3 regions of the Vibrio sp. 10N.261.51.F12 genome follow, and region 2 is predicted to be linked to each of the others. Evidence: predicted binding sites of a transcription regulator. Region 2 holds the regulator's gene; each other region holds the start of a gene.

Region 1 (4,542 bases), on a different contig from region 2:
CTGCTTGGCCATATTGTTGCCGTTACCGGTGGTTATATTCTCAAAGGGAGAGGCAAGCTATGATGATGGACATACTGATGTACCTGTTTGAAACCTATATCCATAGCGATGCGGAACTGCAGGTAGACCAAGACGAGCTAGAAGATGAATTGCTTCGGGCAGGCTTCCAGCAAAAAGATATCTACAAGGCGCTGCAATGGTTAGAAGATCTAGCGGAGCTTCAAGACACAGATAAGCACTCTGCTATTGCTATGAGTGCAGCAACATCGACGCGGGTTTATACCGCCAAAGAAATGTCTCGTATCGATGTCAAAAGTCGCGGATTTCTCATGTTCTTAGAGCAAGTTGGTGTTCTGACAACTGAGACTCGTGAGATGGTGATTGATCGCGTCATGGGCTTAGAAACGAACGAGTTCGAGTTGGACGACCTAAAATGGATTATTTTGATGGTACTATTTAATGTACCGGGTAATGAAAATGAGTACACGCTTATGGAAGAGCTGATCTATACCACTGAACAGGGCGTTGTTCACTAAAGAACACGTTGATATCGTCAATAAAAGAGAGTGTATGAGCGGTAAAATTGATCACCAGTTGTTTTCGGCTCATGAGCATGCGCTTAATAGCGAGTCGTGTCCTCAATGCCAGCAAGGAACATTGCAGCTAAAAAATGGTAAGCACGGTCCTTTTTTTGGCTGTAGCGATTACCCAGGTTGTGATTACATCAAGCCTTTGCATCAAAATGACGGTCATGTCATTAAAACACTCGGTGTTGCGTGCCCTGATTGTGGGAGTGAACTGCTGCTTCGACAAGGACGGTACGGGATGTTTATTGGCTGTAGTGGCTACCCAGAGTGTCACTTTATTCAATCACCGAACAAGCAAGAAGAGAATAAACCGCAAAAAGATGCAGAAGTGGCGTGCCCCGAGTGCGCTAAAGGGCAACTGATCGAGCGAAAATCTCGCTTCGGCAAGGTCTTTTATGCGTGCGATGCCTACCCTAAATGCAAGTTTGCCATCAATCACCCTCCTATCACCGGTGATTGTGAATTCTGTGGCTACCCCTTGCTGACCGAAAAGAAGCGAGCATCCGGCACGGTATTTGAGTGCGCCTCACGTGCATGTCACAAGGTTCAGAGCGAAAAAACGGCCCTATAATGAGCCATTTATCTTGGTTGTACCATTTTATTAAACACTTAACTTTCTAGGCTAAAGTGCTTGTGCTGCTGGCATTAAAGCAGGAAACGCATTGTGGTCTAAGATGTCGGCAAGCTTAAGAAGTTGAGCCTTCAGTTCAGCGTTGTTCGACGCGGACACATTGATATGGCCCATTTTTCTGCCAGTACGTTTTTCTTTGCCATACCAATGCACATGGCAGCCAGCGAGTTGATATACCGCTTCCGGAACGCAATCTTGGCCTAGTATATTCACCATCGATGTTGCTCTGGTGAGCTGAGTGGATCCGAGTGGCATATCACACACTGCCCGTAAATGGTTCTCAAATTGGCAAGTATCGGCACCTTGTTGTGTCCAGTGTCCTGAGTTGTGCACACGAGGTGCAATCTCATTGACCAGCAATTCACCATCAACATCAAAGAACTCAAGTGCTAGTACACCAACGTAATCCAAAGAATTAGCAACGGCAGTAAACATTTCAGCGGCTTGTTGTTGTACTGCTCTTTCATCAATGGCAGTAGACAGTGTTAACACACCATCGGTATGTACGTTTTCGGCCAGGGGATAAATAGCAATGTCGCCTTGCTTGTTACGAGCACCTACCAGAGAAACCTCACGCTGGAAGAGAACAAATTCTTCTGCGACAATCGCTTGGTTGTCGGACTGCTCGATACACTCTTGCATTTCCGCCCAGATCGCATCCACATTCTCAAGTGATTTTAAACGCCACTGGCCTTTGCCGTCGTAGCCACCAAGTGCACTTTTTAGCACCATAGGCAGGCCGACGGTCGTTATCGCAGCGTCAAAATCAGCTCGTGATCGAATGACGGCGTAGGTGGCATTTTTTACTTTGGCGCTATCGAGCAATACTTTTTCAATACGTCGGTCGCCGCCAGCTTTAATCGCTTGTGTGGAAGGACGAAATTTGCCACTTTTTTCGCATACATCGAGAACATCAAGAGGAATATGTTCGAACTCCGCGGTAATGACATCAGCAAGATCGATAGCTTGCTGTAAACCATTGCCCAGAACCTCTAAGGTGAGAGGGTGAACGATATTCTCACTGTTCACATCAAACGCTGATATTTTGATATTGAGCGGTGCGCCAGCCAAAGACATCATGCGCGCCAGCTGACCAGCACCTAAGACCAATACGTGCTTCATTATTAACCCTCTGATGGATCTGGGTTTGCGAGCACAGTGTCCGTTTGTGTCTGTCGGAATGCTTCGACTTTTTCCATGACGCTATTATCGTGAATACCGATAATCTGAGCGGCAAGAATCCCCGCATTTGCTGCGCCAGCTTCACCGATCGCAAGGGTGCCTACTGCGATCCCTTTTGGCATTTGAACGATTGAAAGTAGAGAATCCATTCCTTTAAGTGCACGACTTTGAACGGGAACACCTAACACAGGAACGCTAGTGAAAGCCGCAGCCATACCAGGAAGATGCGCCGCACCGCCAGCACCGGCGATAATCACAGAAATACCACGTTCTTTTGCTGACGTCGCGTAGTCCGCAAGTAGTTGTGGTGTGCGGTGAGCTGAAACGACTTTTGTTTCATATTCAACACCAAATTGGTCTAGCATGTCAGCGGCCAGTTGCATTGTTGGCCAGTCTGATTTTGAACCCATGATAATACCGACTTTCATTCGACGCTCCTTCAAAGCATGTTCAAATGGATTAAATTGCGCGCATTATACGAGTATTTTTTTCCAAGGAAAACGTTTGCGTGAGTGAAAGTTGGGTTTTTTTCTGGATTCTAAAGAGTGTTTTGCGCATAGTGCCGTTGAATTGTAAAAAAAATGTATAGATTTAAAGGGAAGGAAGACGCAGTGAATAATGTTCTCTCTATGGTCGATATGCTGAAATCGGGTGAGGTTATTGCTTACCCAACAGAAGGTGTGTTTGGTGTGGGTTGTGATCCTGACAATATTCAGGCGATTGAGAAATTGTTGGCAGTAAAAGAGCGACCGGTAGAAAAGGGCTTGATTCTAATTGCCAGTAATTATGAACAACTGCGTCCTTATATTGATGAAAATCAACTCACTAAAGCTCAACTTGCTCATGTTACGGCGACTTGGCCTGGGCCTTATACGTGGATTATGCCGGCAAGTAAAAGGGTATCCCCATGGCTCAGCGGTCAGTTTGATACGATTGCTGTTAGGGTAACTGACCATGTTTTAGTCCAAGCGTTATGCTTGGCATTCGATAAACCGATTACTTCTACCAGTGCTAATTTGTCGGGTATGCCATCTTGCATGACGGTTCAGCAGGTTCATGAGCAACTTGGAGGCCGACTTGCGGGTATTCTTGATGGAGAGGTTGGTGGGCGCTCAAAGCCAAGTGAGATTCGTGATGCCCGCACCCAACAGCTTATTAGACAGGGTTAAAGAGGACCACTATTGATGTCAAAAGTAGATAAATATCAAGTTAAAGCCTTCTTAATGCAGCTACAAGACACAATCAGCGAACGATTAGCCGCAGAAGATGGAGTGGCTCAGTTTATTGAAGATGAGTGGCAACGAGAGTTGGGTGGTGGTGGACGCAGCCGTGTCCTGAAAGATGGCGCTGTATTTGAGCAAGGTGGTGTGAACTTCTCACATGTGTTTGGCGATAAAATGCCAGCGTCTGCGACTGCGCATCGTCCAGAGTTGGCCGGTCGGAAGTTTGAAGCTATGGGGGTTTCTTTAGTATTGCACCCCAAAAATCCACATGTCCCGACCTCGCACGCAAACGTGCGCTTTTTCATCGCAGAAAAAGAGGGTGAAGAGCCGATATGGTGGTTTGGCGGTGGTTTTGACTTAACGCCATTTTACCCGGTTGAAGAGGACTGCCAGCATTGGCACAACGTGGCGAAAACATTGTGTGCCCCTTTTGGTGAGGCGGTCTATGCGGAACATAAAAAATGGTGTGATGAATACTTTTTCTTGCCTCATAGAAACGAAACTCGCGGTGTAGGCGGGCTCTTTTTTGACGACCTTAATCAATGGGGGTTTGAACGGTCTTTTCAGTATATGCAAGCCGTTGGAAATGGCTTCTTAGAGGCATACTTACCTATTGTCGCGAAGCGAAAAGACGTGGCGTTCGGTTCGCGTGAGCGAGAGTTTCAGCTGTATCGTCGTGGGCGTTACGTCGAGTTTAATCTTGTTTACGATAGAGGCACTCTATTTGGACTACAAAGCGGCGGGCGTACTGAGTCTATTTTAATGTCTATGCCGCCACTCGCTCGCTGGGAATATGCTTATGAGCCGGAAGCGAATACACCGGAAGCGGCACTCTATTCTGACTACTTAAAGCCGCGTGATTGGTAGCTTGGCGAATGCATGCTGAAGTGATAGTGTCTTTCTCATCACTTTAGTATGC
Region 2 (4,542 bases):
ATGCCTGATAAACTGTCAATACTGGCGAGTTGGGTGCCTGCATTAAGGTAAACCGCGGTACCCGGTAGCATACCAAGTTGGCTGACCAAATAGTATTTTGAAACACGAATTGGGGTTAGCCCCATGAGTAGGTTAATTAGAAAAAATGGGAAAATAGGGATGAGCCTCAAAGAAAAAAGGTAAAACGCGCCATCCTTTTCAACGCCCTTGTTGATCGTCGCCAGTTTACCGCCGAACCGCTTTTGTACCCAATCACGTAGAAGAAAACGACTGCTAAGAAAAGCGAGCGTAGCGCCAATAGTACTTGCAAAAGAGACCAGCAATAAGCTCACCCAAAAACCAAATAACGCGGCGCCCAACAAAGTGACGACAGCGGCGCCTGGGACAGAGAAGGCGGTGATGGTGATATACAGAAAGAAATAGGTAAGCGCGGCAACCAAAAAATTATTGTCAATATAAGTGGCAAGCGCTGCCTGTTGTGCCTTGGCATTTTCTAAGGTCAGGTATTGTCCAAACTCTACGCCTAGAAAAACAATAACGGCAACAAATCCTAAGCCCAATAACAATTTTTTACTCATGTCCTACTCCATGTCGATAATGCATCTTTAGTATAAGACACGAACATCGGAATTTAACTTTCAAACAGATAAAAAAAAATCAGCTAATGGGCTGATTTTTTTATAAGTAAGAGAGAGCAAGTACTAATTGATATGATTGGCTAGCTCGTCGCGCTTGGCTTGTGGAATCACAGACCAGTGAGTACCATTAATCGCACCTTCTAACGCCCAAAGTAATTCGAGACCGACACTTGTCGAGTGTGTTTTTTGAATGGCCTTGAAGGCTTCAACGGATCCATGCTCTTGAAGTGAGTTCACCGATTCTATCCCCGCTTTTTTGAGCATGCGCTCTGTTGCAAGACGTAAATTCGGGAGATCTTTTAATCGGGTTGGTTTGCAGTCAGATTGTTTTACTTTTTCATCTTTTGCGTAATCCAACGCTGAGCGTGCGTAGCTCAATATTATTTCACTGTCATCCCAGCTATCTTCAGGTAGGGCAAAATATTTTGTCACTACTGGAAATCCGCGCTTTTTATAAACGTAAGGTTTGAAGCCGTTTTGCTTGAATGTCGCGACGGTTGTTGGGTTAGTTCTGATGTGTAATTTACTGTTCACTGCTAATGCAAACATCGTATCGTCAACAAAAATGCCAAATCCACCGAACATAGAGCGGGATTTGACTTTTCCAAGTTGAGCGAACAACTGCATCGAATTTTTTAATATTGGATTGTCCATATTTGTCTTTTCTCGGTGTTATTTGATTGTGTCACCAAAATCAGGTCCGAGAGTGTAGCAAACAGGCATCAATTCCTTGTTAAATTAAAAACAAGAATTCAGTGTCCTTTGCCATCGGTAACCCCGCTACCTACCATAAATGGTTTAGGCCGGAGGCTTTGCGTCCCAACTTTTCAGATGGTTTGCCCTGTGCGTGACTTTGTTAGAATAAAGAAAAAATGCGCTAATCTGCATTGAGATATAACTAAAGTGTGATGTTGCTTCAAAAATTAGACGGGTATTTGTGCTTAAGAGGTAACATAAACTAACAATAAGGCGTATAAAATCTGGGAACAAGATCAAAAAAAAGCGCCTAACTAGGCGCCTTTGTCATTTTTTTGTCAGGTTTTTGACAGAGTGGCGTTCAATTATCTCGGGGTGCATCTCAAATATACGTTTGTCATGACCTTTATCTTTTATGCGTTCTAGCAAAATCTCAAAGGCGTTCTTTCCGACACGACGTTTCGGTTGGTGAACCGTCGTCAGTGGTGGAGAAAAATACTCAGCAAGCTCAATGTTATCGTAACCAATCACAGAGATATCTTCTGGTACGTTCAAACCGAGTTGTTGTAAACGACTCATTAGGCCTAACGCCATCGTATCGTTAAAGCAGAACACGGCGCTTGGTCGTTCTTCCATTGCGGCAATACGATTCGCTGCGATGACCGCTGTGTCACACTCAAAGTTACCTTCAAATATACGGTCTTCTTTCATTTCGATGCCGGCTTCTGATAGCGCACGCTTGTAACCAATAATGCGTTCTTGGCACACCGCTTTTTCTAGGTGACCGCTCAAACATGCGATGTCCGTATGACCTTTATCAATTAGGTATTTTGTGGCGAGATAACCACCTTCCTCCGAATTATCAATGATCTTATCTGCTTGCGAGCTCTCAGGACCCCAGTCCATGATCACTTTAGGAATATCGGAGTGACGATCAAGCATGCTAAGAAGCTCTTCTGTGAGATCTGAACACATAACGAGAATACCGTCGACGCGCTTCTCTGCTAGCATCCGAATGTAATCTCTCTGCTTTTCATACACGCCACCAGTGTTACACAGAATTAATGTGTAACCTTGACGATAGCAATAGCTTTCAACGCCATCGATAACCTCGGAGAAGAATAAGTTCGTTGATTGTGTAACCAACATACCGATGGTTTTTGTTGAGTTACATTTTAAGCTTCGCGCAACGGCGCTTGGCGCGTAATTGAGTTCTTCTACGGCGGCGTTGACTTTTTCTTGTGTGGCTTCGGCAACAAAACGTGTTTTGTTAATAACGTGAGACACAGTAGTAGTTGAAACGCCAGCTAGACGGGCGACATCTTTGATTGTTGCCATAGCTTTATCCTATTAGTAACGGCTTTTGCGTATGGTCAGCAAAAACGTCGTTGCGGTAATGCAGCTTTGTTTAATTAAAAAAGCGCTTTGGTGTATGGAATGCGTACCGAGTAAGTGAACCTAGTGAAACATTGGATTCCAATTGTGGGTTAGCTATTCACCTGACAAGGACATAATAGCTAAAGATAGGAAAGCATGGGGCACTAAAATTTGGTTTTCGCATTGAAACGGCGGATTGTAATGCTAGTCGGTGACTCTAGCAACGTTTCAACCGACAAATTTGATGATAAATTAAAATTAATATGGGGTAACACCGCCACCTTGATTGATAGCGGTGTCTGCATCGGTTACTCAGCAGTTAAATAGTTAAGGTCTAACTGACAAAATGCAATGAGGAGTGTTGCTACCGCGGCGTAAAATCCAAATACATCATACTCTTTACATTTTTTTTCGAATTGAGGCAGCCATGTCATCAGGTGCTGATTAAGGTAATCAGCTTGCTCTAATAATGCGTTGTTGATGTGCGCCTCGGACTCCAGTTCATTAGAACGAATAATAAGGTTGCCGAGAAAGTCCAACTCTATCGCGAGGTGATCGGCTGGCTCATTTAAGTCTTCAGAGACGGCGACATTGTGTTTTTTTAACAGCTCGGTCATGTCATTAGCCGGTTTATCATTGAGAAGACCTGATTCACCTATGTACATTGAGGCATAAGGTAATGCGCCATGCTTATCTGATTTAAGAAATAGGTCACAAAAATCTGCGGATAGCTCAAGTTGGGCGTCTTCTCGAGTCTGTAATCGGTTCAAGCCATCAATGAGTGTATTGATCGGCGCTTCGAGTGATGGGTTTTCACCGAGACCGCTCAAAAAAGAACGTATTTCGACACTGTGATATTTATCCAGTTCTTGTTGAGTGAGCTCTTTGGCAAATAGGCTAGAAAGCCACCAGTATATCTCTGCACGTTGTTCATTAAATGCTTTCAATTCTTGCATCTTGTTCTCTCCAAAAGTCTTGCCCTTATTTTAGACAATAAAAATGAACAGCAGTAAGGGCAATAATGAAAAAAATCGAACGTTTATGAAGATAAATGAATAAAAGAGCGGTTGATGGTTTTAAAGCGACACCAGATGGGCAAGGTTCTGATTGCATATAGTGGATAAAAAGTGTTCTTGTCTTGAATCAATAAAAGCACGACTTTCTACACAATACCGTAATGTCCGCTAGAATTGTGACTAATTATGAATAGAATGGCTTCGGTCATAGATAGAATAGAAACGGTGAATATGAGTTATCACGTATTAGTAGTTGAAGATGATGTCGTTACGCGTAGCAAGTTGTCTGGTTACTTTGAGAGTGAAGGCTATTTAGTAAGCGAGGCTGAAAGCGGTGAAGAGATGCGACAAGTATTGCAGTCTTCCAGTGTCGACCTTGTCATGCTTGATATCAATCTTCCTGGTGAAGATGGTCTGATGTTAACTCGAGAGTTACGTAGCCAGTCTGATATCGGTATTATATTGGTAACAGGTCGTACTGATAGTATTGATCGGATCGTTGGCCTAGAAATGGGCGCAGATGACTATGTAACGAAACCGTTTGAATTAAGAGAATTATTGGTCAGAGTTAAAAACTTACTGTGGCGTATTGCTCAAGCTCGTAAGCAGCCCTTAATATCACAAAGTGCCGAGAACGAGCATGTTGTGCACTTTGGGGAGTGGTTATTCGATAAACAGCGCCGCTCATTAAGTTGCAATGGTGAACCAGTCAAACTGACAAAAGCCGAGTATGAGCTTTTAGTCGCGTTATCTACTTACCCTAATCAAGTTCTGAGTCGTGAGCGAATCTTGAACATGATCAGTCATCGAGTTGA
Region 3 (4,542 bases), on a different contig from region 2:
ATCGATAAAAAAACGGCAGAGCAGTACGGTATTACCAATATTGGTCAATTAAGCGACCCAAAAATCGCCAAGTTATTTGATGCTGATGGCGACGGCAAAGCCGATTTAACAGGCTGTAACCCAGGCTGGGGTTGTGAGCTTGTCATTGAAGAACAGTTGTCTGCTTATAAATTACGAGACACCGTGAGCCACAATCAAGGTAACTACGCCGCGATTATTGCCGATACGATCTCACGCTATAAGAACGGTGAGCCGATCCTTTACTACACATGGACACCATACTGGGTAAGTGGCGTATTGGTCCCGAATGAAGATGTAGTTTGGTTAGAAGTGCCGTTTTCGGCATTGCCTGGTGAGCGTAAAGGCGTTGATACGACGTTATCTAACGGCAAGAACTACGGCTTTGAGATGAACTCTATGAGCATCATTGCCAACAAAGCATTTGCTGAACAAAACCCTTCTGCCGCGAAGTTATTTGAAATCATTAAGCTGAACATCAATGATGTGAGTGCTCAAAATATGATGATGAGCCAAGGTAAAAACAGCACTGCCGATATTGAATCGCATGTGAATGGCTGGATCAAAGCTAACCAAGGCCTGTTTGACTCTTGGGTTGCCGAAGCTAAAAAAGCGTCAATGTAATCTTAGTGGCGCGGTATGGCCCAGATAAGGCGATATAATCTTATTAAAACCTTATTACAGCCACTATGAGATACATGACGTCTTAGAACATGTAAGAACTCCAATCGTTGGTTCATCAACGATTGGAGTTCATGCAATATGCTTATACTTTATACTTATCGCTATAACCTGACGTTGTAAGCTATCGTTGCAAGCCTAGGCAATAAACGACGCAACACATCACCGCAATATCGTCTCTCTAATTACAGCAGAACCAGATACGTCCCAAACAGCGCACACAGCACATAAATCACGGGGTGTACTTCCTTACCTTTGCCCGCGACGACCATCGTAAATGCGTAACTGATAAAACCCATTGCCATACCATTGGCTGGAGAGAAACTCAGTACAGTGAACATGATGGTGAAAAACGCGGCAATGCGAGACTCTTTCTTTTCCCAATCTATCTGCCCAAGGCGACCAATCATATAGATACCGACCACCACCATTGCTGGCGCGACCATCGCAGCAGAAAAGACCGAGAATATTGGGTAAAAGAACAACGATAAGAAGAATAGTCCTGCCACAACCACCGCGGCCAAGCCCGTTCTTGCCCCTTGCGATGACGCAATTCCCGACTCAGAGAATGCAGTAATAGAAGTGGTACCCAAAACAGAACCAATCACCGTACCACCAGCGTCCGCTACCAGTGCAGAGCGTGCATTCGGCACCTTGCCATCTTTATCAATGATGCCCGCATCTTTACCGACACCAACAATCGTGCTTAGTCCATCAAAGAAATCGACGATCAAAAAGATAATCACGATAAACAAAAGGTCAAACATCTTCTCGGCCGTTAAACCTGAGATATCGAAGATCGCGCCAAAGCTCCCGGCCATACTTGGTGGCATCGACACGAGCTGCTCTGGGATTGGGGCATTTGATGTACCCATGAACGTATCGGCCAATACCGTTAATACAATGGCAGAAATGAAAGAGATGAACGTCGCCAGCTTGATGTCTCTGACCATGCAGCCTAGCGCAATAAAAATGCTGATGTACGCGATGATGACTTTAGGGTCAAGGATGTCCCCCATACTCACCAGGATGATAGGATTTGAGACGATAATGCCTGCATTCTTTAGGCCCAAGAAAGCAATAAAGAGACCGAGAGAGACCGTAATGGCGAGTTTAAGATCCTCTGGTATTGATTCAATCATTGCCTTGCGAATTCGGGTCATCGACAGGATCAAATAAATAACGCCAGAGAAGAAGATGCCGAGTAGCGCTTCATGCCACACCAATGCCACCGAGCCACTTAACAACATCCCTTTAAAGAAGCCGTTCATGCTCATACCAGGAGCAAGCATCACTGGGTAATTACCAAAAAAGCCCATGATAAGTGTCGCAATACCAGCAGCGAGCGCCGTAGCGGTAAAGACGGAACCACGGTCCATGCCAGGGATGTCACCAAGAATGGCAGGGTTGACCGCGAGGATATAACTCATGGCAAGGAAAGTAATGAAGCCCGCATACACCTCTGTGCCAACGGTAGACTTGCGCTCAGAAACTTTAAATGTAGATTCGATAAAAGAAGTTTTCGCTGATGGTTTACTAGCCACGTCGACACTCACGATAAAACCTGCTTATTTGGATTAGGAAAAGTCGCCAAGTTCAGTCATTGAACTTGGAAAAGTTGGCGCGGATTTTAATCGACCGTGTGAATATTTCAATGAATTTCGCGTCATTTGTGAATATTTTTTATCGCTTTAAAAACAACACTTTGATAAATAAGCAAACGTTTGCCACCACATTGCAATCACGACACGGACCGCCGAGCATTTTTTTATGTTCGATGCCCTCTTTTATTATTTTTCCAGGTCAAGCCCTGTGACTTGTCGAAAATAGTCAAATTGTGCTACTCTTCGCCTCCATTTTTCTGACTGATTTTTCAACAGTCTCAGTCAGTATTATGTTTCGTTAATGAAACGCCTATCACTGCGCGTTTCTCGTTTTCAATCCAGAACTATGGACTCGTACCTATGGGCAAAGGCACTTTATACATCGTATCCGCACCAAGCGGCGCAGGTAAATCAAGCTTGATTTCAGCGATGCTAGAAACCAATCCTACGTATGCTATGAAAGTGTCGGTATCGCATACCACTCGTAGCGTGCGACCTGGTGAAGAGGATGGCGTGCATTATCACTTTGTTGAAAAAACAGAGTTTGAGTCGCTGATCGCTCAAGATGCTTTCTTTGAGTACGCCGAGGTATTCGGTAACTACTATGGAACGTCTCGACTATGGATTGAAGAAACCCTAAATAAGGGCATTGATGTCTTCTTAGATATCGATTGGCAAGGCGCTCGCCAAATCCGCGCGCAGATGCCGGAAGCAAAAAGTGTCTTCATTTTGCCACCGTCCAACGGTGAGCTGGAACGTCGTCTTAACGTTCGCGGCCAAGACAGCGACGAGATCATCGCTAAGCGCATGAGCGAAGCTAAGTCTGAGATATCTCACTATGACGAATATGACTATGTCATTATCAACGATGACTTTGATGTGGCATTGATTGATTTCAAAGCGATCTTACGCGCTGAGCGCCTAAAACAAGATAAACAAACCATCAAATACAAAGGCATGCTCGTTGCGCTGCTTTCTGAGCAGTAGAGATAAGCGTGTTTTCGTCATTGTTTCTACGTATTTTGTGGTGATTTCCTAACAAAATGCAGTAAAAAGCAAATGACCTTACTATAACGACCGTATTTACCTATATACTGTTACACAGACGCTACTGTTGTACTGGCGATATTATTGTACAGACAATACAGGTAAACATGCATACTGGTTAACCGACGAGACTAGTAGTAAACAGGCGGTCGTCAGGCTCTATTGGGATCATTTGTGATCTAGCATCCAATCCCAATAGGCTGTATACTTTCTCGTCATCTAAAATTTAGTTAATTATTGGAGTTCTTATGGCACGCGTAACTGTTCAAGACGCTGTTGAAAAAGTTGGTAACCGCTTCGACCTAGTTCTTATTTCGTCTCGCCGCGCACGTCAAATGCAAATCGGTGGTAAAGACGCATTAGTGCCAGAAGAAAATGATAAGCCAACGGTTATCGCACTACGCGAAATCGAAGAAGGCTTGATCACTAAAGATGTACTTGATGCACGTGAGCGTCAAGAACAGCAAGAGCAAGAAGCCGCTGAACTAGCCGCGGTTAGCAGCATCGCTCACAACCGTTAATTCGGACCGAGTTTACTCGTGTTCCATCGACTTTCGGGCCTACAATTTGTACCTATTCGATAGCCTTAAAGACGTTGCCCAAGAATATCTAACAGAGCCTCACCTTGAGGCTCTGCGTCAATCTTATGTGGTAGCAAGAGATGCCCATGAAGGGCAGACCCGCTCAAGCGGAGAACCTTACATCATTCACCCTGTCGCGGTTGCTCGGATCCTCGCTGAAATGCGTTTGGATATTGAGACACTACAAGCAGCGTTATTGCATGATGTAATTGAAGACACTGAAGTCACCAAAGAAGAGCTAGAAGAACAATTCGGTACCACTGTTGCCGAACTCGTCGATGGCGTATCTAAACTCGACAAGCTTAAATTCCGCGATCGTAAAGAAGCCCAAGCTGAGAACTTCCGTAAAATGGTTCTGGCAATGGTTCAAGACATCCGCGTGATTCTAATTAAGCTGAGTGACCGCACCCACAATATGCGTACGTTAGGCGCCCTTCGTCCTGACAAACGACGTCGTATTGCTCGCGAAACCCTCGAAATCTATGCCCCACTCGCCCACCGCCTTGGTATTCATAACATCAAGACCGAGCTTGAAGAACTTGGCTTTGAAGCCCTGTACCCCAACCGGTACCGTGTTCTGAAAGAAGTGGTGAAATCAGCGCGTGGCAATC

What was found. Region 2 encodes PurR, which represses purine synthesis genes. Its sites were predicted from a motif close to TNANGNAAACGTTTNCNTNA; they were not measured.
Region 1: a site for PurR is predicted at 2,893-2,912, ahead of purE (5-(carboxyamino)imidazole ribonucleotide mutase). Genes of this name have one in related genera too.
Region 3: a site for PurR is predicted at 2,412-2,431, ahead of AB4405_RS23235 (NCS2 family permease). Genes of this name have one in related genera too.

What each region holds. Positions count from the first base shown of each region.
Region 1 is NZ_JBFROV010000008.1:2,060-6,601, reverse strand. Features, by position in the region: gene dprA (DNA-processing protein DprA) at 1-63, shown strand, start outside; gene AB4405_RS04420 (DUF494 family protein) at 60-536, shown strand; gene AB4405_RS04415 (topoisomerase DNA-binding C4 zinc finger domain-containing protein) at 571-1,158, shown strand; gene AB4405_RS04410 (5-(carboxyamino)imidazole ribonucleotide synthase) at 1,210-2,340, opposite strand; gene purE (5-(carboxyamino)imidazole ribonucleotide mutase) at 2,343-2,828, opposite strand; gene AB4405_RS04400 (L-threonylcarbamoyladenylate synthase) at 3,030-3,569, shown strand; gene hemF (oxygen-dependent coproporphyrinogen oxidase) at 3,585-4,490, shown strand.
Region 2 is NZ_JBFROV010000016.1:252,937-257,478, forward strand. Features, by position in the region: gene AB4405_RS11420 (TVP38/TMEM64 family protein) at 1-578, opposite strand, end outside; gene AB4405_RS11425 (TfoX/Sxy family DNA transformation protein) at 702-1,292, opposite strand; cyclic di-GMP riboswitch class I at 1,406-1,489, opposite strand; gene purR (HTH-type transcriptional repressor PurR) at 1,662-2,672, opposite strand; gene torD (molecular chaperone TorD) at 3,020-3,667, opposite strand; gene torR (two-component system response regulator TorR) at 3,959-4,542, shown strand, end outside.
Region 3 is NZ_JBFROV010000052.1:28,693-33,234, forward strand. Features, by position in the region: gene proX (glycine betaine/L-proline ABC transporter substrate-binding protein ProX) at 1-642, shown strand, start outside; gene AB4405_RS23235 (NCS2 family permease) at 885-2,255, opposite strand; gene gmk (guanylate kinase) at 2,664-3,290, shown strand; gene rpoZ (DNA-directed RNA polymerase subunit omega) at 3,599-3,871, shown strand; gene spoT (bifunctional GTP diphosphokinase/guanosine-3',5'-bis pyrophosphate 3'-pyrophosphohydrolase) at 3,918-4,542, shown strand, end outside.